3 regions of the Anaerobacillus sp. MEB173 genome follow, and region 2 is predicted to be linked to each of the others. Evidence: riboswitches for the same ligand, from Rfam matches in the RefSeq annotation. Region 2 holds a riboswitch; each other region holds the start of a gene.
The links. A riboswitch is a leader RNA that binds a small molecule or an ion and turns the genes downstream of it on or off. The one in region 2 is predicted to bind glycine.
Positions count from the first base shown of each region.

Region 1: linked by a shared signal. The riboswitch ahead of glyA (serine hydroxymethyltransferase) and the one ahead of gcvT (glycine cleavage system aminomethyltransferase GcvT) in region 2 are both predicted to bind glycine.
Region 3: linked by a shared signal. The riboswitch ahead of ACJ2A9_RS02500 (alanine/glycine:cation symporter family protein) and the one ahead of gcvT (glycine cleavage system aminomethyltransferase GcvT) in region 2 are both predicted to bind glycine.

Region 1 covers NZ_JBJMAU010000001.1:502,682-513,032, forward strand. Annotated here, with positions in the region: gene gcvT (glycine cleavage system aminomethyltransferase GcvT) at 1-61, opposite strand, end outside; gene sdaAA (L-serine ammonia-lyase, iron-sulfur-dependent, subunit alpha) at 229-1,104, opposite strand; gene ACJ2A9_RS02555 (serine dehydratase beta chain) at 1,104-1,625, opposite strand; gene glyA (serine hydroxymethyltransferase) at 1,643-2,893, opposite strand; glycine riboswitch at 3,052-3,134, opposite strand; glycine riboswitch at 3,138-3,240, opposite strand; gene ACJ2A9_RS02565 (amidohydrolase) at 3,354-4,577, opposite strand; gene ACJ2A9_RS02570 (small-conductance mechanosensitive channel) at 4,692-5,396, opposite strand; gene ACJ2A9_RS02575 (DUF5058 family protein) at 5,414-6,127, opposite strand; gene ACJ2A9_RS02580 (helix-turn-helix domain-containing protein) at 6,567-8,681, shown strand; gene ACJ2A9_RS02585 (M20 family metallo-hydrolase) at 8,787-10,040, opposite strand; gene ACJ2A9_RS02590 (small-conductance mechanosensitive channel) at 10,092-10,351, opposite strand, start outside.
Region 2 covers NZ_JBJMAU010000002.1:147,025-157,375, reverse strand. Annotated here, with positions in the region: gene ACJ2A9_RS05175 (DEAD/DEAH box helicase) at 1-1,333, opposite strand, end outside; glycine riboswitch at 1,495-1,588, shown strand; gene gcvT (glycine cleavage system aminomethyltransferase GcvT) at 1,868-2,965, shown strand; gene gcvPA (aminomethyl-transferring glycine dehydrogenase subunit GcvPA) at 2,982-4,325, shown strand; gene gcvPB (aminomethyl-transferring glycine dehydrogenase subunit GcvPB) at 4,322-5,779, shown strand; gene ACJ2A9_RS05155 (rhodanese-like domain-containing protein) at 5,951-6,325, opposite strand; gene ACJ2A9_RS05150 (lipoate--protein ligase family protein) at 6,521-7,354, shown strand; gene dat (D-amino-acid transaminase) at 7,410-8,258, opposite strand; gene ACJ2A9_RS05140 (vitamin B12-dependent ribonucleotide reductase) at 8,722-10,351, shown strand, end outside.
Region 3 covers NZ_JBJMAU010000001.1:488,378-498,394, reverse strand. Annotated here, with positions in the region: gene gcvPB (aminomethyl-transferring glycine dehydrogenase subunit GcvPB) at 1-176, shown strand, start outside; gene lipA (lipoyl synthase) at 285-1,163, shown strand; gene ACJ2A9_RS02520 (iron-sulfur cluster biosynthesis family protein) at 1,203-1,508, shown strand; gene pdxS (pyridoxal 5'-phosphate synthase subunit PdxS) at 1,523-2,407, shown strand; gene lpdA (dihydrolipoyl dehydrogenase) at 2,466-3,863, shown strand; gene purU (formyltetrahydrofolate deformylase) at 3,891-4,760, shown strand; gene ACJ2A9_RS02500 (alanine/glycine:cation symporter family protein) at 5,007-6,431, opposite strand; glycine riboswitch at 6,616-6,674, opposite strand; glycine riboswitch at 6,677-6,777, opposite strand; gene ACJ2A9_RS02495 (small multi-drug export protein) at 7,482-7,961, shown strand; gene ACJ2A9_RS02490 (hypothetical protein) at 7,979-8,719, shown strand; gene ACJ2A9_RS02485 (GntR family transcriptional regulator) at 8,737-9,126, shown strand; gene ACJ2A9_RS02480 (hypothetical protein) at 9,211-9,792, shown strand; gene ACJ2A9_RS02475 (PH domain-containing protein) at 9,926-10,017, shown strand, end outside.

The DNA of each region.
Region 1 (10,351 bases), on a different contig from region 2:
CACCATACTTTTCATACGTTTCAAAAAGTGGTGTACGCTGTAACGTTGTTTCATTACTCATGTCAAAACCCCCTGGATTAAGTTTTTTAATATGAAAGCGCAGGCGCCTTGCTCAGCCGCGACAAGCACTGGAGGGCCGACAATAAGTGTCGCGCCTTTTGACACGTTTGACGGACCGAAGTGACCTCGAGCGGCTAGGCGCTGGAGCTAGACATCTCCGAATTTTTCTTATCTTTTAAAGAGACGTTCTTTCACTTTTTTACCTGTTTCTGTCATCGCCAAGCCCCCTAATGACGTTTCCTTGAGTGTCCAGGGCATATCTTTTCCGATCTTATACATGGCTTCAATCACTTGATCACACGGAATACGGCTTTCAACACCAGCAAGCGCTAAGTCTGCTGCTGAAAATGCGATTGACGTTCCAATGACATTTCGCTTAATACAAGGTACTTCAACAAGTCCTGCAACTGGATCACAAACTAAACCAAGGAGCGATTTCATTGCAATCGCCGTTGCATTTACCGCTTGTTCTGGTGTACCGCCTTTCAATTCAACAATTGTTCCTGCTGCCATCGCAGCTGCTGAGCCGACCTCTGCCTGACAACCGCCTGCAGCCCCTGAAATAAAAGCGCGATTAGCAATAACATAACCAAGTGCACTTGCCGTAAACAATCCCATAACCAAATCGTTATTTGGGGTGCCTCCATTTTTCTGAAGAGAGAATAGTACTCCAGGTAATATCCCAGCAGCACCGGCAGTTGGAGTGGCTACGATGACCCCCATCCGTGCATTACTCTCTGATGTAGCAAGTGAAAATGTCATCGCATCACTGATAAAACTTCCTGATAAAGATTTACCTTGTCTTACATAATCATTCATTTTCGTTGCATCCCCACCTGAAATACCGCTCGGTGCAGACGAGGGGTCGTTTGTTCCGCTATCTACAGCTTCTTTCATTTTAATTAAGCGCTCTTCCATCATCCGGAAAATTGTTTCTTTATCTTTTCCTGATTTTTCCTCTTCCATCATCAGCATGATTTGGCCAATCGTTTTCTTTTCAGTTGTACAAATTTCAATAAGCTCACTCATTGACCGGATTTCCATCATACAACACCCTTTAGAACAGTTTCTTTCTTCATGTCTTGATGGAAGCATGCTACAAGCGTCGATATACTATCGCTTGAGCTCAACCGGATATCTTTCATCTCATCGTTAATCATAAAGATTTTTGATAAACCTCCACCTAACGACACACCACCAACTTTAACTTCAATGTTTTTACGTTTTGCCGATATAACCGTTGTATTCGGGTGATCAAAATACGGACAACTCTCTTCAAGTTGAAGCCTATAGTATAGTCCATTGTGATGAGTCATTTCGATGGCATGTTTTATCCGGGAATCATCTGTATCCATTCCAAGCAATCCACCTAGAATCGCTTTATCTGTTCCATGTCCTTGATGTGTTTCTGCAAAGGAGCCGTAGAAAGTAATTTCTGCTTTTTCAGGACATCCATCCAAAAGTTCGTGAACAAACTTACCAATTGATACGACACCTGCAGTATGAGAACTCGATGGTCCAACCATAATTGGACCAATAATGTCAAAACAACTTTGAAATTCCATGAGTGATTGCTCCTTTCTTACACATTGATTGGTTGTTGAAATAATGGATAGGCACCACAAATGGCTTTTGTTGTTTCCTTTGCCTTTGCTAAAACCGTTGAATCCCCTTTACTCTTCAATACATCTGCGATTACTTTAGCGATTTTCTCCATTTCATCCTTTTTCATCCCGCGTGTTGTTAATGCAGCAGTTCCCATGCGGATTCCACTTGTAACAAAAGGACTTTGCGGATCAAACGGGATCGTATTTTTGTTCACTGTAATACCTGCTTCTTCTAGCAACTTCTCCGCTTCTTTTCCAGTTAAGTTCCACGGACGTACATCAAGTAATACAATATGGTTATCTGTTCCTCCTGAAACTAGGGCTGCTCCTTCTTTCTTTAGAGCTTCACCAAGTGATTCGGCATTTTCGATGACCTGTTTGGCATATTCTTTAAAGCTTGGCTGTAACGCTTCTTTGAAGGCAACTGCTTTAGCCGCAATAATGTGCATCAATGGCCCGCCTTGGATACCTGGGAAAACCGCTTTATTAATTTGTTTAATGATCTCTTCATCATTTGTTAAAATGATACCGCCGCGAGGTCCGCGTAATGTTTTATGCGTAGTACTTGTGACAACGTCAGCATAAGGAACTGGTGATGGGTGTAATCCTGCTGCAACAAGACCTGCAATATGTGCCATATCCACCATTAGCTTCGCACCAACTTGATCAGCAATTTCTCTAAACCTTGCAAAATCAATCTTTCTTGGATATGCACTTGTACCAGCAATAATTAATTTTGGTTTTTCTTTTTTGGCTATTGTTTCAAGCTCATCATAATCAATCAGCTGAGTATCTTCTCTCACCCCGTACGATACAACATCAAACCATTTTCCTGACATACTTACTGGACTTCCATGTGTGAGATGTCCACCATGCGATAAATTCATTCCCATCACTTTATCACCTGGTTGAAGTAAGGCAAAAAATACAGCTGTATTCGCCTGTGCTCCAGAATGAGGCTGGACGTTTGCGAATTTGGCTCCAAATAAAGTAGTCAACCGGTCAATCGCCGCTTGTTCTGCAAGATCAACGTATTCACAACCACCATAATAACGTTTTCCTGGATAACCTTCTGCATATTTATTTGTCATTACACTCCCCATGGCTTCTAATACGTCTGAACTTACAAAATTCTCAGATGCAATTAACTCCAATGTGTTATGCTGACGTTTTTTTTCACTTTCTATTGCTTCGAAAATAACTGAATCATTTTGTTTTAAACTCATTCAAATCCCTCCTAAATTTTTAAAACACCTAACTTATCTATCTGCTACACTTTTTATCCATGAAAAAAAGGACAGGAAAGGTAGCTCACTCACTACCTTTTCTGTCCTTGATTGCAAACAAAAAGGACAGAAAAAGATAGTTTATTTTCGCTACCCTTCTCTGTCCTTTTACCTGAGAGTTTAACTTCATTATTATCGAAGTCTACCCCTTTGGTGGCGTTTAATTACGCGCTCTCCAGAGGTGCGTCCTGTTGTAGTTCTTCTACCTGAGAGATTTGTCCCAAGGGTCTTTTTGGAACTTGCTCCTTCGGTGTGCACTTACTTATACACTCTCCTACAACCATCATCCGCAATCTATTCATTTTTTGATTAAGTTTAGAATAACGACTTAATTTACGACTGTCAACTATATTTTCCTACTATTTTTATTTTTCTAAAAAGAAATAATATTATAAAAGAATTATTTTATTTCAATTGTTTTTTCAAATTGAGAATAATTATATTGTTCAAAATAACTACACACAACGTGTCCAACTGATTTTGCCGCAACCAAAAGGGAGTCTTCATCAATATCGAACTTCGGATGGTGATTAAAATAGACTTTTTCTACTCCTTTTGGTTTACAGCCAATATAAAAGAATGTTCCAGGAATCTTTTCTAGGTAGTAAGCAAAATCTTCTGAACCGGAAAACTTCGGAAATTCAATCACTTGTTTTATATCTAGGTCGTCCACCTTTTCAAGTGTTGATTTTACAAATTCAGTAATTTCCGGGTGATTATATAAAGGCGGATAATCATTAACATACGTAAAATCGCACTCTACCGCAAATTCAGCTTCGATTCCTTTCACAATTCGGTGCATTTCTGTTTCAATGATTTGTCTTGTCTCAACTGACATATAACGAGCATCACCTTCAAGTTCAACACGATCTTTAATAACATTTCGGGCGCCTTTCCCATCAAAAGATCCCACCGTAATTACACCAGTATCAAACGGATTTAATCTACGGCTTATAATCGTTTGAATCGCTGTTACAAAATGTGCCCCAGCTACAATCGGGTCGTTCGCCAAATGTGGTGATGAACCGTGTCCGCCAGCTCCTTGAATACCTAGGTTAAAACCACTTCTCCCTGCCATCGAATACTCGCTGTTATAACCAACTGTTCCTGTAGATTCAGTAGGAAATAAATGAGTACCAAAAATATGATCCACATCATCAAGGATCCCTGAATCCAAAATACTCTTTGCTCCACCAGGTGGTGTTTCTTCGGCATGCTGATGAATAATTTTGATTGTACCTGATAAAGATGATTTCAATTGAATGAGACAATCAGCAAGTATCATCAAGTAAGCGGTATGTCCATCATGTCCACACGCATGCATTACACCGTCATTTTTCGACTTAAATGGTACATCAGTCTCTTCTTTAATTGCCAGTGCATCAAAGTCTGCACGTAAAGCAATCGTTTTTCCCGGATTTTCTCCTTTAATTGTGACGACAATTCCATAACCATTACCGACGTTCCGTGCAATGTCTACATCTTTTCCCTCATAAAAATTGGCAATATAATTAGCGGTATTTGCCTCTTTAAACGAAAGTTCCGGGTATTGATGCAAATACCGTCTAATCGTAATCATTTCTTCTTTTCGTTCTTCCAGCATTTTCATTAATTGTTCCTTCATAAAAAAGTTTCCCCACCTTTGATTATGAATAATTTAGTTCTAAACGTTGTAAGTGTAAGAGGAAAAGTGGATGTAAAGATAATCATGAAAAAATGTCCCTTCCTCTAAAAAACGTTATACAGGCATTTTTGCTTCGTTTCTCTTTTCTAAGAAGAGGCAAATCGTTATTGTCAAAATGATGCATAGTAACATTTTCATATAAACAACCAGTGCTGTCAGATTAATTACAAATCCTATCACAAGTCCAATCACACCATAAATTGGCTTTTTCATCGCAAACTGAGCTAATACCCCACCAAAGATCGCTGGTAAAATAAACGGAAACACTTGTTGTATATGCTCTGGTATTCTTGAAACCAGCATGGCTCCTACCAAGATCATTGGAATTAGAAACACTTTGTTTACTAATGATGCAGCTCCTATTGCAAGTGTCGCTGCTATTTCTCCTTTCTTGGTTCCTGGCTCTGCACCAATTGAATTTTGGGCTGCTGCAGCAGCTGGCAGACACATGTTTCCTACATTACCTGTCAGAAAACTAATATAAGTACCCGAAACACCCAAAATAGTATAATACATGATTGGTTCAAGCACCCAAACAACAGCAATAATTCCTGCATAGGCGAGAAATCCACTCAAAATAACATTCCAACCAGGATGATGTCCTAAGAAAAATGAAAGAACGACCGGCAACGATAACGATAAGATTATCGCGGCCCAAACTGTCAATCGACCCCAAAAATGAGCTCTTTTATGAAACTGTTCCATTGCAGAACTACTAGTCCCGCTAACTGTTGTCTCAATTGTTTCTTTCAAACCCATAATTTATCCCCCCGTCATTAGATAATGATAAAGTAACCCACAACTAAGCTGGCAAGAATCGATAGGCCAAGGGACCATTCGCGTATCCAGTTTTTCTGCAGCTTATCCGCTAATGCAGTTAAAACAAACATTGTTATACTCGCTGTCAGTACAGCTACAATATACTCAAATCCTTTAACCATTTCAGCACTTGCTAAATTCCCGAATGCAGCTACCATTGCAGCTGTGGCTATCACCATCATAAGCTTTTTATTTTTTTCATTTTTATTGATGATTTTCTTTTCAATCTTACTGATTGATTTCGTAGCCAATGCAACAAACAGTAACCAGCCTACCCCACCTAAACATAACGTCCAAACAACTGCTGTAAATGCCTGGGTATTAAAGCTCGTACTTCCTAATTCAGCACCATAAGCATTTGCACCTAGACTTGCACCAACCGATTCAATCGGGGCCGATCCAATAATTCCAATCCTCATCAACGTCAGGGGTTCTCCCAAAAACGGGATTAATGATAAGGCAACAATAATAATCGCAAATGAAGGGCCAATTGCCGAAATGGCTCCTGTTTTTATGGCGCTATTCACCTCACCTTTTGTCATGCCAATTTCTTTACTTGCATCTTTTGCTAACAGAATAAACTTAATCGCTTGAAAAATGACCACGCCTAAAACCATGAGTGCAATAACCCAAACTAAGAAACCACTAGCTAACCTCATAGCCTCTACCATCATCAGCACCACCTTTTCTTCTTTCATTGACAATTACCAGAAACCACGTGTACCCAAATACCAATTCAGGTCTTTCTCCAACATATTTTTTCACCCAGAAAGGATCTTCCCAAACACCTCCTTGATTGATAGCGTTTTCATAAATTACAAAAATGAAGTAGCGGGTTACAAACCCCGCTATAAATCAGGTTAAAATAGGAATTCAGTTTTTTCTAATCTAGGATGTTAAGACTTTAGGATTATGTTCTAGCCATAGTGGCGGTTCGTTTCAGCAAAGTAGTAAATTCTTATTATTCTATCGATACCATTTCTTAATTTTCTGTCTTTTCTTTCTACACTTTTTACTATACACTGGGGTTGGGAGTATTACAATGTGGTAACATACATAATAATAGATGATATAATGTATATTATCACATAACGATAGAAGGAGTTACATATGAACGCAACTGAGTACAGTCTATTATTTTTAAAAGATAAGTTGAAAAATAGTTCGTTTCAAGTGTGGGGATATAATCATTTCACGAATAATGAATACTTAATTCATAATAACGGAGATAACGAACCATCCCCCCCTTCAATTCACTCATCAAATGAGGAAGAAAGCTCATATAACATAGTAAAAGAAAGCAACCGAGTGGTCCTTTCTTATTTCTACCCAGAAGGAAACCAAGTGAATGTCTGTATTTATTTGCAATCAGTACCTTTATCTAAAGAAGAAATTCAGCATTTATATTACTTTTTCTACCTTTATCACACGAAAGAAATTATCGAAAGAAAAGATAATGAACTATACAATCTCGTCAATAGTATTCACTCAATAACCTCTAGTCTTGATCTTGATGAAGTACTTGAAAAAATTATAAGTAATGCACTTAAAGTTATTCCTTCAGCAGAAGCCGGGTTATTATTTCTTTATGATCAAACGAGTGAGAGGTTAACACCTAAAGCGCCTGTTGGATTCAATAACTCCATTTATAATATAAAATTTAAAGTCGGGGAATCAATTACTGGCAAAATTTTCGAAGACGGGAAAGGCAGAATATTCAATTCAAAAAAAGACGTATTTGAAGAAATGTCCAAATACAATATCTCAACAGAAAACTTTGATTATCTTACTTCGGGGAAATCTCCGGAAGCAGCAATGGGTGTACCTGTATCAATTGAAGACAAAAGAATTGGTGTAATGATTATTCATCAATGGAAGCAAAAAAAAGTATTCGACAATCATGACTTACAATTATTGCAAGGTTTTGCTGAACAGGCTGCAATTGCTATTCAAAATGCACAATATTATATGGAGGCAAATAAAAGGTTAGTCGAGGTTACAGAGTTAAGTCATGAACTTCAAGAAAAAAACATGCAACTCCAAAAAAGACATGAGATACATCAAGCATTAATCAATATTTCTTTGCAAAATCAGGGAGTTGAAAAAATTATTTACGAATTTAATCATATGATTAAACCAACATTATCTTTTTTTAATGCCCTTGAAAATAAGTTCTATTTAAATAAAAGATCAAAGCAACCACCTTTCAGTATTTTTGAAATGAAAATGATATTTAGGGAAAAGCGCATTTCATTACATGTTACTGTGAGTGACGATGATAAGAACAGTTATTTACTGTATCCAATATATAACGGTATTGCTTTTCTAGGTTGCTTTATTGTTCATTTATCAGAACCTTTATCTAAATCTGACCAAATGACCCTTGAACAAGGCAGCTCTGTATTAGCTCTAGAATTGGTTAAAAAACAAACAATTACTGAAATCTATTATAAAAAAAGACACGAACAGTTTCAGAATTTACTAAGCTATAAAGATAACGAGCAATTAATTCAACAAGCAAATGAAATCGGAATAGACATCTCATCTTACTGTTTTATTGCTATTTTCGAGATACCGGGATACTCTGATTTACAACTGCTTGAGATAGAAATACATCAACTAGTTTCTAAAATAAAAAATGAACTAATGGTTTCAGATAAATTAATTTACGGATTCCATAATAAAATTATATTACTTGTATCAAGTTTAGAGATTGAAGACCTAAATCATATTCAAATTAAAATTCAGACTATTAGAAAGGAATATAAAAATAGTAATAATGCTCTCTTTCGAGGTGGAATCAGCAGTACTTATAAAGGGCTGGAAAGTGTAAAGAAATGTTACGATGAAGCAACGAAGACCCTATCTTATTTAGCTGATCGTAATAGAAATGATATTATTTGTTACGAAGACATTGGTTTAAACCGTTTATTTTTAAATCAATCCTCGCAAGAAATAGAATCATTTGTACATGATGTACTATCCCCGTTATGGTCTGATAACGACAGAAACAAAGATTTAGAAAAAACTCTCATTACTTACATTGAATACAATCGTTCCGCTACGAAAACAGCGAATGATCTGCATATTCATATTAATACGCTTTATCAACGACTAAAAAAAATTGAAGATTTACTTCATATTGATTTTCAAAATAATGAAGATGTATTAAAAATTCAATTAGCGTGTCATTTAAAAGCAACTTATGACCGTGACAAATCATAGCATAAAAACACCCAGGAATTTTTCTACGATCCTGGGTGTTTGCAGTTTATAATCCCTTTTTCAGTTTTAGTTGTCAAGTATTAAACAATCCTCACATTTCCACGACTATTTCATCATTTTTAACACAGTTCTATAGAGAACGTCGGCACCGATTGCTAAATCTTCATTGGAGGCAAATTCTGCAGGGTTATGACTGATCCCCTCCTTACAGCGTACAAAAATCATTCCGTAGTCACATACATTTGACAACATTAGCGAATCATGAAAAGCGCCACTCATTAGGTTCGGTGCATCTAGACCTAGATGTTGACATTCACTACGAATAATATCTTTAATCCATCCGGCACAGAAACTCGGTTCACTATTTTGGTCTTCAATAATTTCAACAGTTACGTTGTGTTTTTCAGCAATTTGTTTAAAATTCTCTCTCAGATCGTATTCGCACATATTTCTTCGATCCAGGTCAATGTCACGCAGATCAATCGTAAATTCAACTTCCTCTGGAATAACATTTCGAGATGCAGGAGAAACATTGAGAGCTCCTACTGTTCCAACTGTTGTCGCAGCAGAATCACGTTTTACGAGCTCATTGAATGAAAGGATCATTTCTGAAGCACCCACTAGTGCATCTTGACGCATATACATAGGTACGGTTCCAGCATGCCCAGCAAAACCTTTCACTTTTACAGTTAGCCATAATGGTCCAGCAATACCCGTGACAATTCCAACTGGTTGATCTACCTTTTCCAATAGTGGACCTTGTTCGATATGAAGTTCAAGAAAAGAATGAATGCTTCCTGGCGGATAAACGGAGTCCGACAATTTATCTGGATTACATCCGAACTCACGTAATGCCTGTTCTCTTGTAACTCCGTCCTTATCTACTCTTCCTAATTCACCTTCATCTAACTTTCCGATTATTCCTCTCGAACCGAAAAGCCCTTTATTAAAGCGCCACCCTTCTTCATCACAAAAAGAGACAACTTCGATTGGCCGGTCTGGTACAATTCCTTTTTCAGTCATGGTAGCAACGGCTTCAATGCCACTAAGTACACCTGCAGTTCCATCAAATCGCCCTCCATTGGGCTGTGAATCTAAGTGTGAGCCGATCATTAATACGGGAGCATCAGGGTCTTTCCCTTCTATACGACCAAATAAATTTCCGCAGTTATCAAGACGTGTCGTCATACCTGCGTCTTCCATCCATTTAGAAACCAACTCAAATGCCTTTTTTTCAACGGTTGATAAGGTCGGACGACAAACACCCGTTTCACCAATCTTCCCAATTTCCGCTAGTTGTTCAATATTCTGGCTTAATCTATTTTTATTAATCGTTAATTGATCTAAAATTGTCTTCATCATGCTTCCTTCCTTCTATAAGCTTGTAAGTTGTACCTTTTCGTTTACTAATTAAGCACCTGCCTTTTTATCTTTTTGTTTTTCCATGAAATAAATAACTGTGATTGTAAGTGCGACAGTCAGAGCGATTTTTATTAAATTAAAAATCGGTGAAAATAAAACTAACATCCCTATTCCTAATGCCACGATTCCATACTTTGGTGTTTTATAGGCAAACTGACCTAACACCGCACCAAAGATGGCAGGGAGAATAAAGTTAAATGCGTTGTGTATTGCTTCTGGTAAAGCATTAACGATTGCCGTGCCTAATA
Region 2 (10,351 bases):
GATGGCAGAACTGGAGATTGATTCCCTCTCCGCCTGCTTCTGTTGCAATTAATACTTGTGCCCGATCTTTGAATAATTGTTTCATCCAGTCTTTCTTACTACGCTTAAATCCACCACGAAATGGTACAGATGTAATCCCATGTTGACTTAAGAACCATTGTAAATATAATTGAGTAGCACGATATTCTGTAAAAATTATCACTTTATCATTTATGTTCTGGATAATTTCTAACGCTTTTTCCGCTTTAGAATTACGCGTAATCTTTTCTATTTTACTCATCAATGTTTTAATAATCGTTTGGGCATACGAATTTGGATCTAGCTTTTCTGACATCCCTTTTAATGTCATAAATGCAGCTTCACGACTGCTGCAAATTTCTCGCTGTAAAGTAAGTAATGAGAAGTGACTCTTTAATAGTAAATGATCCTCTGGGTTCTCACTATGCTTTAGTGATGTTAACGTGTTATAGAGATCACGTTCTTCCTCACTAAATGTAATTGGTACTGTTTTTACAATTCGTTTTGGCCAGTCGATTCCTGTTTCTTCACGACGATTGCGAACCATTACCTTGCTTACTAGTTCTCGTAACTGCTCATCATTTTTTGGTGAGCGTTCACTTGAACGGTACGCCTTATCAAAAGTTGATTGATCTCCCAAATGTCCAGGTTTTAAAAGAGATACAAGATTAAAGATTTCCTCTAATTTATTTTGTACAGGCGTAGCAGTTAACAGTAAACAAAACTTTTTCTTTAAATGTTGAACGAATTCATAATTTTTTGTTTTGTTATTCTTTAATTTATGTGCTTCATCAATAATGACGAGGTCATAATTTTGTTTCATAATAATATCTCTGTGAGGATTGCGTTTTGCTGTATCCATCGATGCTACGACAACATCGCATTGTTCCCAAACATAGCTTTTCTTTTGAGGTACAGCTGGAATATAAAATTTTTGATTTAACTCGATTGTCCATTGCGAGACGAGAGAAGCTGGAACTAGGATTAATACTTTTTTTACGAGATTACGTATCATGTATTCTTTCAAAATCAGACCAGCTTCGATCGTTTTTCCGAGTCCTACTTCGTCCGCTAAAATCGCTTTACCATTCATCTTTTCAATAACGGTATTGGCTACTTCAAGTTGATGGCGGTAAGGTTTTAAGTCAGGCAAATGCTTTGGCGCTTGGAGACCATGAAATTCAGGTATGGACAAATGCTCTTCAGCTTCTAATGCTAATTTATAGAGGTCCCAATTTGCCCAAGGACCATCTTCTTCGATATGTTTAATAAATTGCTCTTGCCATTCTGTGTTGAAATGTATTGTAACAGTCATATTCCCTCCTCCTTCCAATCATTAGAGTATTGCCAATGTTGAATAAGAAATGGTAGGATATTAAATGAATATAGAATGTAGTATAAACAAGAAAGTATTAAATCATGTGTTTTATCACTTTCTATTGCTATATTTAGTGTTTTTTAATTACATATTGGCGGATGATAATAAGGGGAGAGATTACCTGATAAGGTAACGCCGAAGGAGCAAACATGGGAATGTGAATCTCTCAGGCAAAAAGACTCTTGTTTGACGCAACTCTGGAGAGAGTTTTTATAGCTTACTATTTACTATGAAAACCACCCACGAGGAAATTTCTTAAGTTTATGCTGATTTAAGAAAGAAACTTTCTGGTTACAGGACAGAGAAATACATTTTACTAGTGTATTTCTCTGTCTTTTTTTATGTTTTTTTATGTTTTTTTGTATGTGTTGACTTTTCGTCAAACATAATAAAGGCGACTATAGTAATCATTACACCAGGAATTTTCATAATCTTTTAAAGCTTTTTATCATTAAATTTGGAGGTATTTGTGTGACTGAATTAAAAAAGACACCACTCTTTGATGTATATAAAGAGCACGGGGCAAAAACAATTGATTTTGGTGGTTGGGATTTACCAGTACAATTTTCAAGTATAAAAGAAGAGCATGAAGCAGTTCGTTCTTGCGCAGGATTATTCGATGTATCACACATGGGCGAAGTCGAAGTGAAAGGGGAAAATGCTTTAGTTTATCTTCAACGTTTAATGACAAATGATGTGTCGAAGCTTAAACCCGGAGCTGCTCAGTATACAGCAATGTGTTACGAAGACGGTGGAACAGTGGATGATTTATTAATATATAAAAAAGATGAAGATGACTATTTACTTGTCATTAACGCCTCAAATATTGAAAAAGATGTAAGTTGGATGGAATCACATCTTATTGATGGGGTAACGGTTATGAATATTTCAGATGAAATTGCCCAAATTGCCCTTCAAGGTCCAGTAGCAGAGAAAGTGTTACAAACACTAACAGAAACTCCATTAGAAGAGATTGGGTTCTTTAAATTTAAAGATGATGTAAATATCAATGGAGTGAAAGCACTTGTATCTCGTACAGGTTACACAGGAGAAGACGGCTTTGAGATTTATTGTCATAAAGAGGATGTTCAACAGTTGTGGAAGGATATATTGGAGGCTGGAAAGAATGAGGGGGTTATTCCTTGCGGTTTAGGTGCAAGAGATACACTTCGATTTGAAGCCAAACTTCCGTTATATGGGCAAGAATTATCGAAACATATTACTCCACTCGAGGCCGGTATCGGATTTGCTGTTAAGACAGATAAAGTCGATGATTTCTTTGGGAAAGATGTACTGAAAAAGCAAAAAGAAGAGGGTTTAGCAAGAAAGCTAGTCGGGATCGAAATGATCGATAAAGGAATCCCAAGAACAGGTTATGAAGTGTTTGTTGGAGAACAGAAGATCGGTGAGGTGACAACTGGTACACAGTCACCAACATTAAAAAAGAACGTCGGTCTGGCACTTCTTGATATCAATTTCACTGCTATAGGCACTGAAGTTGAGGTTCAGGTTCGTAAAAAGCGTTTAAAAGCACAAGTTGTAAAAACACCTTTCTACAAGAGAGGGTAATAAGGGGAGATTACAAATGAGTTATCGTTATTTACCAATGACAGAGCAAGACCAAAAAGAAATGATGGATACGATTGGTATTCAATCAGTTGAAGAACTTTTTGCTGATATTCCTGAAAAAATTCGCTATAAAGGTCAATTAAACATTGAGAAGGAACTGCCGGAGCCTGAATTAGTTAACTATCTGCAAGGTTTAGCTGGTAAAAACGTCAATACGAAGCAATATCCAACTTTTTTAGGTGCTGGAGTATATGATCACTATATTTCATCAGTTGTCGATCATGTCATCTCACGTTCAGAGTTTTATACAGCGTATACACCCTATCAGCCAGAGATTTCTCAAGGTGAACTGCAAGCGATCTTTGAGTTCCAAACTATGGTTAGTGAGTTAACAGGAATGGATCTGGCAAATGCCTCAATGTATGATGGGCAAACAGCTTTAGCTGAGTCAGCAATGCTAAGTGCTGGTCAAACAAGACGTAAGAAATTGATTGTATCAAAAGCAGTTCATCCTGAAGCAAGAGCCGTATTACACACAAGTGCAAAGGGACAGAATCTCACTGTTGTTGAAGTAGATGTTGAAGCTGGAGTTACAAATTTAGCAGCGTTAAAAGATGAAATTGATAACGATACAGCTTGTGTCATTGTACAATATCCAAACTTCTTTGGGAGCATTGAAAATCTTCAAGAGATTGAAGAAATGACACATGCCCAGAAAGCGATGTTTGTTGTTTCAAGTAATCCATTATCATTAGGATTGTTAAAGCCACCAGGGCATTTCGGTGCCGATATCGTTATCGGTGATATTCAACCATTTGGAATACCAGCACAATTTGGTGGACCACACTGCGGCTTTTTTGCGACAACAAAGAAGTTAATGCGTAAAGTTCCAGGGCGTCTAGTTGGTCAAACAACTGATGATCAAGGGCAACGTGGATTTGTTTTAACATTGCAGGCACGTGAACAACATATTCGCCGTGATAAAGCGACATCAAATATTTGTTCTAACCAAGCGTTAAATGCATTGGCATCTTCTGTTGCGATGAGTGCACTTGGCAAAAATGGTGTCAAAGAGATGGCTAAGCAAAACTTACAAAAAGCTCATTATGCAAAAGAACAAGTACTAAACAACGGTGTTAATGTAGTGTTTAATCAACCTTTCTTTAATGAGTTTGTTGTAAAGCTAGATAAGCCAGTTCAAGACGTTAACAAACAATTATTACAACAAGGAATCATTGGTGGTTATGACCTTGGACGTGATTATCCTGAATTAGATGGTCATATGTTAATAGCTGTTACTGAACTTCGTACGAAAGAAGAAATTGACATATTAGCAAAAGCTTTGGGGGGTTTACAATGAGTAAAGATCAAGCATTAATTTTTGAGTTAAGTAAGGCTGGACGTACCGGTTATAGCTTATCGGAATTAGACGTACCAGAAGTTGCAGTAGAAAAGGTAATCCCTGACATGTTTATCCGTACAGAGGATGCAGAGCTCCCAGAAGTTTCAGAGCTGCAATTAATGCGTCATTATACAGCACTCTCAAACCGAAATCACGGTGTAGATTCAGGGTTTTATCCACTTGGATCTTGTACAATGAAATATAATCCGAAAATTAATGAAGACGTTGCTCGGTATACTGGTTTCGCACATATTCATCCATATCAAGCTGAAGAAACTGTGCAAGGTGCATTAGAGTTAATGTATAATTTACAAACGTCACTAGCTGAAATTACAGGAATGGATGAAGTGACGTTACAACCAGCTGCAGGAGCTCATGGTGAATGGACGGGATTAATGATGATTCGTGCTTACCATGAAGCGAATGGTGATTTTAACCGTACGAAGGTCATTGTTCCTGACTCAGCACACGGTACAAACCCGGCTTCGGCAACTGTAGCTGGATTTGAATCAATTACTGTCCGTTCAAATGAGCGTGGACTTGTAGATTTAGAACATCTAAGAGAGGTTGTAGGAGAGGATACAGCAGCTCTAATGCTAACAAATCCAAATACACTAGGTCTCTTTGAAGAAAATATCGCTGAAATGGCTGAAATTATTCATGAAGCTGGCGGAAAATTATATTATGACGGAGCTAACTCAAACGCTATTTTAGGTATTGCTCGTCCTGGTGATATGGGCTTTGATGTCGTACACTTAAACTTACACAAAACATTTACCGGACCACATGGTGGTGGTGGACCAGGATCAGGTCCTGTTGGAGTTAAGAAAGATTTAATTCCGTTCCTGCCAAAGCCGGTCGTTGTTAAAAATGGGGATGCGTATGGCTTTGATTATAATCGTCCGCAATCTATTGGCCGTGTTAAACCGTTCTATGGTAACTTTGGAATCAATGTTCGTGCTTATACGTATATTCGTACAATGGGACCAGTTGGCTTACGTAAAGTATCTGAATATGCTGTTCTTAATGCAAACTACATGATGCGTCGTTTAGAGCCGTATTTTGATCTTCCGTTTAATCAACATTGTAAACATGAGTTTGTACTCTCAGGTCGCCGTCAAAAGAAGTTGGGTGTTCGAACGTTAGATATGGCAAAACGCTTACTTGATTTCGGCTATCACCCGCCAACAATCTACTTCCCGTTAAATGTTGAGGAATGTATTATGATTGAACCAACGGAGACTGAAGCAAAAGAAACATTAGATGAATTCATTGATGCAATGATTCAGATCGCTAAGGAAGCAGAGGAAACTCCAGAGATCGTCCAAGAAGCACCACACACAACAGTTATCGGTCGCTTAGACGAAACAACAGCTGCGAGAAAGCCGATATTGAGATACGAAAAAGCGTAATGTAAAATTTAGAATGTAGAATTATTGTGGGAGCTGCTACGTGAGCTTTTTCAAAAGAGCTTCATTGAAGCAGCCTACACAATTTTACATTTTAAATTTTTAATTTTTAATTTTTAATTATTAAAAAGAGCACTTCCGCGGAAGTGCTCTTTTCTTATGTATACAATTTGTTTACTTCTTTTTTATTTTTCCTGTCCACTTTCTAAAGCCGCCTTGAAGGTAGTAGATATCTGTAATGCCGCGCTTCTTTTTTAGGAATTTTGCAGCTCGATAACTTCTTGATGCTGTTTGTGAATAAAGATAAACAGGCTGATCATTTCGTACTTCATTCATTCGTTGGCTTAATTGTGAGGTTGGTATATTTCTTGCCCCTAAAATATGGCCGCCATCATATTCGTTTTGTTCTCTGACATCGATTAGCTGTGCTTTACGGTAACCGGCTCGAAATTCTTCCTCACTTAACCCAGTTAAAAATCTTGGCTTAATAAACGGACTTATTATTAAATAGGCCAATACTAAAATTGCAATGGTATTAATCCAAACCATAACCTCTTGTCCACCCCTTTAAAAATAATCATACATATTGATTATAAACACCCTTACAGTAAGAATCAAAGAAAAATATAAATTTATTTTTATACGATAGCAATAAGGGAGTTAAATTATTTGACTTCATCCTCCATTTTGCTAGACTAACTAATAGATATAATAGAAAGTACTAGAACAAATGAGGGATATGCGATGAAACAAAAATGGTATTTCATTGATTCTGAAAATTGCTCACCAGAATATAACATGGCGTTAGATGAAGCATTATTAAATTGGCATAGCCAAGGAAAAATTCCGCCAACGATTCGTTTTTATGGCTGGAATCCAGCGACATTGTCCATTGGTTATTTTCAAAAGGTGGAAAAAGAAATAAATCTTGAAGCGGTAAATAAATACAATCTAGGTTTTGTGCGGCGGCCAACTGGAGGGAGAGGAGTACTCCACGATCAAGAATTAACCTATAGTGTCATTGTGTCAGAGGATTATCAGGGTATGCCTGAAACTGTAACAGAAGCGTATCGTGTTATATCAGAAGGGTTGCTTGAAGGGTTTAAACTTTTGGGACTTGATGCATACTTTGCAATCCCAAGATCCCAGGAAGAAAAAGACGCATTAAAAAATCCTCGTTCTGCTGTTTGTTTTGATGCCCCATCCTGGTATGAACTAGTTGTAGAAGGAAGAAAGGTTGCTGGCAGTGCTCAAACGAGGCAAAAAGGTGTCATTTTACAGCACGGTTCGATTATTTTAGATATTGATGAAGATAAACTGTTCGATCTATTTAAATATCCGAATGAAAGAGTAAGAGAGAGGTTGCAGCGAAATTTTAAAAATAAAGCAGTTGCTATTAATGAACTGAGAGAAGAACGCATTACACTGAATGAAGCCCGTGAGGCATTTAAAAATGGCTTCGAAAAAGGTTTAAAGATTGAACTTGTACCGTATCAATTATCAGAGGCGGAAGAAAAAGAAGTACAAAAAATTGCAATGGAACGGTATAGTAATGATGAGTGGACATTTCGTAGATAAAAAGCATGGATCCTATTTATTAGGATTCATGCTTTTGTATGTGTTCGGTTGATGTCTACTTTGTTAAAGCGTTAATTTTTCTTTCAGTAAATGATGATTGTAGTTTTCTTGTTATTGGACCGATTGAGTAATGGTTGCTAATATCACCACTGATTGATATAACTGGTGCTATTTCGACATTTGTATTTGTAATAAATACTTCATCTGCATCCATTAAATGCTCTAGTGTAAAAGGCTGTTCAAAAAGCTCTAATCCTAGTTCATTAGCGATATGCAGAACAAGCTGTCGGGTTATACCGTTTAAGATAAGATTTGTAGCAGGGTGGGTATAAACTTTCTTATCTTTTACTATAAAAACGTTTGAGGCGGCACATTCTGTAACGAGATGATTTCGATGAAGAATGGCTTCACTGCATTTATTGTCGGCAGCTTTTCTAAGTGCCATTGTATTTCCGAGTAGATTTATTGTTTTAATATCACAACGGAGCCAGCGAATGTCATCGGTTGCGATTACTGCGATCCCCTCACTTTGATCCTTTATGTTTAGTGGTACTTCACGGGTAAAAGCAGTGACGACCCCTTCCATATTTCGCTCATAAAGGTGGTTTCGCGGTGCAACAGCTCGTGTATATTGCAGGTAAAATAAACCGTCTCTGATTTCATTTTTTCTAATTAATTGTTCTGTTAACATATAAAAGGTTTCGATAGGGTAAGGTAAGGTCATTTCTAGCTTTTTCGCACTGTTTGAAAATCGCTCATAATGTTCTTCCATTGTATACGGTGTTCCATTGTAGATACGGATAACCTCATATATTCCATCTCCAAAATTATAACCGCGATCCTCCATACTTATATGAACAGAATCTTTAGGTACGATTTGGTTATTGTAGATAACATAGTCCATTTATTGTCCTCCAAATTAGTAAGATTGTTAATTTCTATCACAACATTGAAATTGTAAATTGTCAATATTGTTAGAAAAGTAAATTAAAGGTGAAGAATCATGACATATGGCGAACCTATATTTTGCAACTGACAAATTTCTTGAAATTACTTTGTAAAATGAATTATTTAGCATAAATGCTCATTCATTCTACTTTATTTGACCTCTTTTAAAGTTGACAAAATGAAAAAAAGGAGATGATTTCACAATATATAGTGTAATGGATAAAATATACAACACTATATATTGATTATGTCCGTTGATTGTGATAAGCTAAGTCAAGCATACAACATTTGATTTTAGGGAAATATTGCTAGCAAATCAGATTTTTTTTAACAAATACATCATGCTTCTACAAGCTACATACATCAAGATGTAGACATGGGAGAGTAAATATATACTAAATAGTGAAGGGGAGAACTTTATGACAATGATGATGTCAAAAGTAATGAGCGTTAATGTCGAAAAGCTAAATCAGGATATTGAACAGTTTCCACAAGTTCATCCGATTACAGCGGACATGCACATTCAAAAGAGTGGTGTATCAAGACTTGTAATGCTCGACCGTTACACATTTAAAGATACAGAAAAGAAAACATTAACAGAAGGTGACTTTGTCGTATTAACGGTCAAGGAAGACCCGAAATTTCCAGCTCGTGGATTTGGTTTTGTTCTGGAATTAGATTGGTTCTCAAAAACAGCCAAAGTTTTAGTTGATGAAGAATTCCACGGAGTGTTAGATCCAGAAGAAGCCAAAACAGGAGTTGTCATTCGTTCTCTCGATACTATTGAAAAACCGTTAGAACTTTATTACGAGCAAATTGCCAAGCGTAATGCAACTGGACTAGCTTCGGTAGAAACAACGGAAGAAAAACGACAAGAATCGTTTGAGAAATTTTATCATGAGTTAGTGAATATGAACTTTGTTCCTGCAGGTCGTGTCCTTTACGGAGCAGGTGCTGAAACAGACGTTACCTACTTTAACTGTTATGTAATGCCGTATGTTAAAGACTCAAGAGAAGGCATCTCTGAGCATCGTAAGCAAGTGATGGAGATTATGAGTCGTGGTGGCGGAGTTGGTACAAACGGTTCAACATTACGCCCGCGTCATACGTTAGCTCGTGGTGTAAATGGTAAATCATCAGGATCGGTTTCATGGCTAGATGACATTGCGAAATTGACACACCTTGTGGAACAAGGCGGGAGCCGCAGGGGGGCTCAAATGATTATGCTGGTGGACAGCCACCCTGACATTCTCGAATTTATTATTTCGAAAATGCAAAACCCGAGAATTTTACGATTCTTATTAGAAAATACAAAAGATGATCAAATCAAACAATTAGTAAAAGACAAATTGAAGTTTAAACCGCTATCTGAATTAGAGGTTGCGTTGTATCAAGGGATTGTTAATTTTAAGCATATCCAAGGACAAGGCGGCTTTGATGATAAAGTAATTAGAGAAGCTGAGGAGAAGTTGAACACAGGTGGAACTTACAGTGTCAATAACTCAGAATTTTTAACAGGTGCAAATATCTCTGTTTGTATAACGAATGAATTTATGAAAGCAGTTGAAGAAGACACAGATTATGAACTGCGCTTCCCAGATGTTGAAAACTATTCACCTGAAGAGATGGAAATTTATAACCGTGAATGGCATGAATGTGGAGATGTACGTGAATGGGAAAAAATGGGCCATCGTGTTCGAATGTACCGTAAAATTAAAGCAAAAGAGCTTTGGAATTTAATTAATATTTGTGCAACATATTCTGCAGAACCAGGTATTTTCTTCATTGATAATGCTAACGAAATGACAAATGCTACAAGCTATGGACAAAAGGTAGTTGCAACAAACCCGTGTGGAGAACAACCTCTGGCGCCATTTTCGGTTTGTAACCTTGCCGCAGTAAACTTAGCAAATATGGCGGATAAGGAAACGAAAACCGTTGATTTTGAAAAGTTAAAGCAGACTGTAGCAACTGGTGTACGGATGCAGGATAACGTTATTGATGCTACACCATATTTCTTGGAAGAGAACACAAAGCAAGCAAAAAGTG
Region 3 (10,017 bases), on a different contig from region 2:
TGGCTCAAATTGCTAAAGAAGTTGAGGAGAACCCAAGTGTTGTACTAGAAGCACCACATACAACTGTCATTGGTCGATTGGATGAAGTGCAAGCAGCCCGACAACCAATCTTACGTTATAAAAAAGAGGAAAAAATTGATGAGAAACTAGCAGACAAAGAACTAGTAAAATCCTAAACTACTTCTACAGTTGAAAGTAAACCACCGGGAAGGAAATTCACTCCTGGTGGTTTATATTAAACCAAATTGAGGGACATTTTAAGTTTCAGTCATAGGAGTGATAAGATGCCGATCGAGTACGTCCGTAAACCAGAATGGCTAAAAATTAAATTAAATACGAATGCAGAGTACACCGGAATAAAAAAGATGATGAACGAAAAAAACCTGAATACGGTCTGTGAAGAAGCAAAATGTCCGAACATACACGAATGCTGGGCTGAACGTAAGACGGCGACATTCATGATCTTAGGGAGTATTTGTACACGTGCTTGCCGTTTTTGTGCGGTAACAACGGGACTGCCGACCGAGCTCGATTGGGAAGAGCCAGAACGTATTGCCGAATCAGTAGAGCAAATGGGATTAAAACATGCCGTGATTACGGCTGTTGCTCGGGATGATCTCAAAGACGGCGGAGCTCAAATTTTTGCGGAAACAATAAGAGCAGTACGCCGACGTAATCCATTTTGTAGCATTGAAGTACTTCCATCGGATATGAATGGGGAATATGAAAATTTACAAACCTTAATGGATGCAAAGCCGGATATACTAAATCACAACATTGAAACAGTGAAGCGTTTATCTCCAACAGTCCGTGCCAGGGCAACATATGAGCGTTCACTAGAGTTATTACAACGAGCCAAACAACTTAGCCCAACGACTCCAACTAAATCAAGTATTATGATTGGTCTTGGTGAAACAAAGGAAGAAGTTATCGAAACAATGGATGATCTCCGCGCTCATGAGGTTGATATTTTGACTATTGGCCAATATTTACAACCGACAAAAAAACATTTACAAGTCCAAAAGTATTGGAGCCCGCAAGAGTTTCAAGAATTGAAGGAAATTGCAATCTCAAAAGGCTTTAGTCATTGTGAATCAGGACCGCTTGTTCGTTCTTCTTATCATGCTGATGAGCAGGTTGAATCAGCACGGGTTAATGCCTAAGCTTGTAAGATCTGGATTCGTGAGAAAGGAGGGGATTCGATGGTTATTACACTTACAGATACTGCGTTACAGAAGCTAAAAGGAATCGAGATCAATGAAGAACGTTCAGCACGAATTGATGCTGATGTAGCTGGAGGCTGTGGGGTGTCAGTCAAGTTTTCGTTAATTGTTGATGAGCCCCGACGAAACGATACGGTGATTGAGTATGAAGGAATTCAAATTCGCATCGATCGGTTTACAAAACGGTATTTAGATGAAGAAACTCAAATTGATTATTGTGAAGAACAAGGGTTTCTCGTTGGGGAAAGCTTTGAATCAAGTGCATGTGCGATTGAAATAGATTAAGAGGAGAAAAGAAAATGCAGAAATCAGGAACAGAACGAGTGAAACGTGGAATGGCGGAAATGCAAAAAGGCGGCGTCATTATGGATGTTGTCAATGCAGAACAAGCAAAGATTGCCGAAGCAGCAGGTGCTGTTGCGGTTATGGCACTAGAACGTGTACCAGCTGACATCCGTGCCGCTGGTGGTGTAGCGCGTATGGCAGATCCGAGAATTGTTGAAGAAGTGATGAATGCTGTTTCAATTCCAGTGATGGCAAAAGCAAGAATCGGGCATATAGTTGAGGCCAAAGTGCTTGAAGCAATGGGTGTTGACTACATTGATGAAAGTGAAGTATTAACACCAGCTGACGAAGTGTTCCACCTATATAAACGAGACTTTACCGTACCATTTGTTTGTGGTGCTCGGGACTTAGGTGAAGTTTGCCGCCGGATTGGTGAAGGGGCATCAATGATCCGGACAAAAGGTGAGCCCGGTACAGGAAATATTGTTGAAGCAGTTCGTCATATGCGCATGATGCAAGCGCAAATTAAGAAAGTTGCTTCAATGTCTACCGATGAACTAATGACGGAAGCAAAAAATATAGGCGCTTCATACGACTTATTACTTCAAATTAAAGAAACAGGAAAGCTGCCAGTTGTAAATTTTGCTGCGGGTGGTGTAGCAACCCCTGCCGATGCGGCTCTCATGATGCAGCTAGGGGCAGATGGTGTGTTTGTTGGGTCTGGTATCTTTAAGTCTGATCATCCAGAAAAATTTGCAACTGCAATTGTCGAAGCAACTACTCATTACGAAGACTATGAATTAATCGCCAATCTATCAAAAGGATTAGGGAATGCAATGAAAGGGATTGAAATCTCAACCCTTCAACCTTCTGAACGAATGCAAGATCGTGGCTGGTAGAATTGGAGTAGAGTAAAGCAGAAAGATTGATAGTGAAAGAGACGAGGGGGAGAATTTGTTGGCAAAAGAATATGATGTTGTCATTATCGGTGGAGGTCCTGGCGGATATGTCGCGGCAATTCGTGCATCTCAATTGGGGCTAACAACGGCAGTTATTGAAAAAAGTAAAGTTGGTGGAACTTGTCTACATGCGGGGTGTATCCCAAGCAAGGCCTTGTTAAGAAGTGCAGAAGTATATGCCAATACGAAGCACGGTGAACAGTTTGGTGTCATTGCCCCAGAAGTTAGTCTCGATTTCTCAAAAGTACAATCCAGAAAAGAGGAAATTACAGATCGTTTGTTTAAAGGGATCCAACATTTATTGAAAAAAGGAAAAATCGATGTTTATGAGGGTAAAGGCAGTATTTCAGAAGCAAAAGATGTTTTGATTGAAACTAGCGATGGAGAACAAATCACACTTCATTCAAAAAACATTTTAATTGCAACAGGATCTCGTCCTAGAACACTTCCTGGCCTTGAAGCAGATGGACAATACGTGATGACTTCAGATGAAGCATTACAAATGGAAACCCTTCCTAGTTCGATTATTATTGTTGGCGGTGGCGTTATTGGGATTGAATGGGCATCAATGCTCAATGATTTTGGTGTGAAAGTAACTGTGGTTGAATATGCTGATCGCATTTTACCGACAGAGGATAAAGATGTTTCAAAAGAAGTACAACGATTAATGAAGAAAAAAGGTGTGAAAATCGTAACAGGTGCGAAGGTACTTCCAGATACATTAGAAAAGGGCGAAGGTGTTGCGATTACAGCTGAACATAAAGGAAAAGAAACACAGTTTTCGGCTGACAAACTATTAGTGTCTGTTGGTCGAGTACCAAATACAAGCGGAATCGGTCTTGAGAATCAAAACATTAATGTTGATCGTCTGTTTATTAAAACAAATGAAAACTATCAAACAAGTGAACCTACTATTTATGCGATCGGTGATGTGATTGGTGGGCTACAACTTGCCCATGTTGCCTCACATGAAGGAATCATCGCAATTGAACATATGGCAGGTAAAGAGACTTCACCACTTGATCTGACGCTTGTTCCAAAGTGCGTCTATAGCAATCCAGAAGTAGCGAGTGTCGGTTTAACAGAAGAAGAGGCAAAAGAGAAAGGATTCGAAGTAAAAATAGGAAAATTCCCATTCCGTGCGATTGGAAAGGCGTTAGTTTATGGTGAATCGGATGGCTTTGTCAAACTTATCGTTGAAGAAACAACTAATAAGCTATTAGGAGCACATATGGTTGGACCGCATGTAACCGATATGATTACTGAACTAGGTCTTGCTCATGTATTAAACGCAACATCTATGGATATTTCACATACCATCCATCCACACCCGGCCTTATCTGAAGCAATTGGTGAGGCTGCATTAGCTATTGACGGTAAGGAGATTCATGCTTAAGAAGAAAAAAGGAGGGAGGAAGAGTAAATGCATACAGAAAAAGAGGTTAGTCAGGCTACTCTGTTAATTACGTGTCCAGAAAAACCAGGTATTATCTCAGAGATGTCTAATTTACTGCTAGAGCACAGCGCTAATATTATCCACTTTGACCAACATACTACTGATCCTAAATCAGGGATGTTTTTTATGAGAATTGAGTTTGAATTAGAAGACTTTAATTCTTCGTTTAGTACTCTTGAACAAAACTTACATTTGATGGCTGAAGATTATCCAATGGAATGGACGCTGAGTAGTAAGAAAAAATTAAAACGAATGGCCATTTTTGTATCAAAAGCCGATCACTGCCTAATGGAGCTAATCTGGCGTTGGAAATCGAACGAAATTCAAGTAGACATCCCAATGGTCATTAGTAATCATGAGGATTTAAAAGAAGAGGTTGAAGGGTATGGTATTCCATTTTATCATATTCCGATCTCTTCTGATTCGAAAGAAATTGCAGAAAAGAAAGCATTAGAACTGCTAGATGGAAAGGTAGACTTTATTGTTTTAGCAAGATATATGCAAATTCTTTCTCCTAGTTTTATAGCGAAATACCCAAATCAAATCATTAATATCCATCATTCATTCTTACCGGCATTTGTTGGCGCAAATCCTTATGCAAGAGCATTTAACCGCGGGGTTAAGCTGATAGGAGCAACTGCACATTATGTAACGAATGATCTTGATGAAGGGCCGATTATCCAGCAAGATGTGGAACGAGTAAATCATCGTTATACGATAGAAGGGTTGAAAGTTGCAGGACGACATGTAGAACGTCTTGTTCTTGCCCAAGCTGTTTCCTGGCATATTGAAGATAAAGTGATTGTCCATGGTAATAAAACGATTGTATTTACATGAGTTTTTCTGTTCATTTTTATCAAGATAGACAACTCATTACAGCCAGCCTAGTTTGTTTAGGTTTGGCTGTTTCTTTCTATAATATTAGAAAAATACTAGTTGAAAATGACGTTTACGAGTAGAAGTTTTTAAATGAATTGATAAAATCAATTTTAAAAAATGATTAAAGATAATTTTATTATGAATATTAGCAAAAAAATAAGGCTACTGGGACGTTCCAGTAGCCTTATTCTTATCGCTCATCGATTAACTAATCTCTTTTTCAACAGAACGAGCCGCATTAACATTACCGTAGAAATTTGTGAAATAATCATTGGTCTCAGCTACGACAACTTTCCAAAGAAGGAGAAGGGCAATTAAGTTTGGAATCATCATTAATGCATTGGCCATATCAGCAAATGCCCAGACTGTTGTAAGGTTAGCAACTGTCCCAATACCACAAGCGGCAATATAAATAAGACGATAACCTGCAATTCCTTTAGAGCCAGCTAAGTATTCAAAGCACTTTTCCCCGTATATATACCAGCCAACGATTGTTGAGAAGCCAAAGAAGATAACCGAGAAGGAAACAATATATTCACCAACTACACCTAGAACAGAAGCAAACGCTGCACTGGTCAATGCGCCCCCTTCAAGTGCTGCGTCATGAGTCACGCCAGAAAGTAACCCGCCAGATGGATCCCAGAAACCTGTAATAAGCAGTGTTAAACCAGTCATTGTACATACAATAATCGTTACGATAAATGTACCAGTCATGGCTACGAGTGCTTGTTTAACAGGGTGATCTGCACGTGCGTTCCCGGCGATTAATGCTGCTGTACCAAGACCTGCTTCGTTTGAGAAAATTCCACGAGCAACACCATTACGTATAGCCTCGGATACGACAACACCTAGGAAACCACCAGCTGCAGCAACAGGATTAAAGGCATAATGAAAAATTAATTGAAAAGCTGGGATAATCATATCGTAATTTAGTATAAGAATGATGATTGCTCCCCCTATGTAAAGGAACGCCATAATCGGAACAAAGAAACTAGCAACGGTACTAATACGCTGAATTCCACCGAAAATAATAAAGCTCACTAATAAAACTAAGATTAAGCCAGTAACCCAGTTAGCAATGCCAAAGCTGTTGCTTGTTACATCAGCAATCGTATTGGACTGTACGCTGTTTCCAATACCCAAAGCGGCAAAGGCACCAAATAAGGCAAAGGTAATCGCTAGCAGCTTATATTTTTTCCCCAGGCCCCGTTCGATGTAATACATCGGCCCACTTGAATATTCACCATTGTCATTTTTTACACGATATTTCACAGCAAGCAAGGCTTCAGCGTACTTTGTCGCCATACCTAGTAAACCAACAACCCACATCCAAAAGATTGCACCAGGGCCACCAAGTGTGATAGCAGTTGCAACACCAGCAATGTTTCCGTTCCCTATAGTCGCAGCGAGTGCTGTCATAAGTGCCTTAAAATGACTTACATCTCCTTCAGCAGCAGCATCATTATGATCTTCTTTACCAAATCCAATCTTAAATGCATAAATGAGATGGCGAAATTGCAATCCTTTTAAAACAAATGTTAAAAACAAGCCTGTCCCAAATAATAAGATAAGACTTGGAGGACCCCATAATACGTTATTGATTTTTCCTAATATCTCTAAGATATCCATTTTATCACTCCTAAAAATAACATTTTTTAGATTGTACGTTAAGTTACTCTAGGGTGTAAGCGCTTTCCTTTTTGGGTATATTGACTGCAGTTTTTAATATTGTGTGGACTACCACCTCTTTATTTGTTATTCCTATTTTTTCTCCACAAAAAAGGACAGAGAAAAATAGGTGATTTCCTATTTTTCTCTGTCCTTTTACCTGAGAGTTTAACTCCGTGGGTGGCTCATGGCTCTCTCCAGAGACGCGTCCTACTGTGGTCCTTTTACCTGAGAGATTAATGCCTAATATTTAGGCCTTGCTCCTTCGGTGCTAAACGATTTGTTTAGTCTCTCCCACAATATTCAACCGCTATTATTCATTTAAATTCATTTTATTACACTAAAAGAATAAAGTCAATTTAATATTCAGAATTATATGTCACTTGTGGATTTTATTTTGTTATGGTTAATGATCAATAAAAGAAATTATAAATTGGGCATTTTCATTTAGTAATGTTGAAAAAGTAGTCGCTGAATGTGAGTATGATAATATACCATGAATTAAAGTGCTAGAAAAATTGCATATGAACAGTACGGAATTAGTAGATACAATGTTGAAATGGGAATTGACAAGCCTAAACTACAAAAAGACGTGCAAATAGCACGTCTTTTTGATTAAGGTATTACCTTATGTGTATGGTGAAATTTTAACTAAATATTAAGGATGATAAATCAACGGGTTATTGGAAAAGCTAATCTCTTGAACCACATGAATTGCACCAAAAGACTCTTTTAAGCTCTTCACATCCAAAACGATCCGCCTTTCTACATATAGTATTTACAAGAATATGTACAAATGGCTATAGAAAGTTTAGGTGTAGAAGTATTGTAACAATTACAGCAAAAACAAATGTGCAAAAGGGGTTCCATAATGAACTGCCCCCTGTCTACTTGGCAGGGGGCAGTTCATTATATCTGGTCCCTTTTTATTTTATACTTTGCAATCGATTATTTAGATGTTATAGTGTATATACAGATATAAACACCATAACACTTGGAGGTCATAAATAAATGAATTTATTAGATACTTTATGGGCTTATGTTCTTGTTTTTATATTTGCTGCGGTGCCATTTTTTGAGGCATATGGCGTTATTCCGATTGCGATGATTGCTGGTTTATCTCCAGTACCAGTCATCATCCTTGGTTTAGTCGGGAATATTGTAACGGTTTTATTTGTGATTGTTTTTATTAATAAAATTAAAGAATGGAGACAAAAGGAAAAAAGTAATGAAGAAAAAGCACCCGGTACGAGAGCAGTAAGAGCACAAAAGTTATGGAAAAAGTACGGCTTACCAGGGCTTGCCATCATTGGTCCGTTATTTGTTGGGAGTCACCTTACTGCGTTTATGAGCTTAACATTAGGAGGAGCGAAAAAGAAAACAGCCTATTGGATGACAACAAGTATCGTGATATGGAGTTTAACATTTGCTGTTTTGGTTCATTTTGGTATCGATTTATTAGGCCATGGAGAGCGCAATCTTTTTGAGTAAAAGGAGGGGGAAGTGACTTGTTTCAACAGGCATTTTGGTTAGCAAAAAAAGAACTAAAAGCACAATGGATAGCCATTAGCTTGACGTTATTAGCAACGATTTTTATTGCTATATTTTCTAGTATTCTTCTTGATCAATCTGTAAGAAAGTTATTTGGGGATGAAATGATGTTTTATAATCATACGTTACTGGACATTATTTTTCTCGTACTGACCCCATCGTTTGCAGCGATCTTTATGTCTCGACCGTATTTAAACTTTCAAACCGTTAAAGACGATCCATTTAGTAAAAGAATGGCCTTATTGCGTTCGTTGCCAATTCCTATTCCAACACTCTCGTTAAGTCGAATCCTTCTCATGGTTGGAACATTACTCATGATGTCCTTTGCATTTTATTTAACGATAACGATTGTATTGCCAGGACATTTCTTTGAACTTTTAACACCGGTTGAGTATTTGATTTTTATCCTCTTTTGGTTCGGGTATGCACTAGCTATCGGAGGGATCAATCCATTTATTGAATATGGAACAAATGGAAAAATACTGCATATTGTTCCATGGGCTTTTATCGTTGTCTTTTTCGTAACAGTATTTATTTTCTACAATTTAGTCGACCAAGGCATCGTCGAAACGGTATTGGTACTTATTAAGAGTCATGGCTGGCCATTAGCTATCATCTCCCTTCTTGTCGGTGTATGGGGTAGTTATATTTGGAACAAATTTCTGACTATTAGATTATCAAAAAGAGATTACTTGTAAGGAGGGAGGAGGAAGAGATGAAGCTACCGATTCGTGTCTCGGAGGAAAGCAGGGAGCCGATCTATCATCAAATTGAAACTCAGGTTAAAGCGTTAATTGTCGGTGGTCAGCTTCCACCGGGAACACCCCTTCCTTCTATTCGAGCATTGGCCAGTGAATTAGCGTGCAGTGTGATTACAACGCGGCGGGCTTACCAAAATTTAGAAAGTAGTGGCTATATCAAAACAGTACAAGGAAAAGGGACATTTGTTAAAGAGGTCGAGGCACTACAAAAGGAACAAGCAAAACAAAAAGTTGTATATGATGCTTTTCAAAAAGCGATTGAACAAGGGAAGCAGGTCGGTTGTTCGATAGATGATTTATTGACGATTTTTAACGAAGTGATAAAGCGGAATTTTGATAATTAAGTAAATGGGGGATAGACATGTTTACCTCAATTGTTGATATAAAAGGATTGACGAAACATTATAAAAAGTTTTCTTTAGGTTCAATTGATTTTCAAGTCGAAGCAGTATCCAAGTTGGGACGACAAGCAGTACACTCAATTACTTGAGAGATATCATATCGATGAAGGTCAAAAGTATGGGAAATGCTCAAAAGGGACAAAGAAGAAAGTTGAGTTTATCTTTGCTCTTTGCCATGAACCAAAGCTTCTGTTATTAGATGAACCATCAGCAGGTGTTGATATCATTTCACAACGGAAAATGAAAGAAGATCTTATGACTTATATGGAAGATGGGAAAAGAAGTATTGTCCTAGCTACCCATAACATCGATGAGGTTAAGCAACTGTGTGATTACATTACAATTTTGGAAGAAGGAAAGATCATCCACTCATTTGAAAAAGATGAGTTTCATGATAAATGGGCACGGTTATGGGTATCACACGTTTCAGAAGTGTTGAAGAATCATCCGAATGTAATAAAGATAGAAGAAAATCCTTTGCAATTGGTTACGGATGATTTACCAGTCATCGAAAAAGAGTTAGAAACAGAAGGAATTACCATTAACCATATTAACCGTTTATCACTTGAGGAAGTAATTGAACATATGGTTGGCGAGAATAAAAAGTAAATGAAACTTAGTTCTTGTTCCAATCGTATAGGTCGTAAGAAATATATCTACTATATTTAAAGGTGAAGACTATGTATTTTCCGTCTAAAAAGATCTATGTCTAACGCTCATTATTTGGGGAACGGTTCTCATTATGTTTGTCCCAGCGATTACGAGGCAAGACGTAATTGGAATATTCATTACATTTCCGATGGCGTTCTTTATATGCTGGCTTTGGTTTGCGAC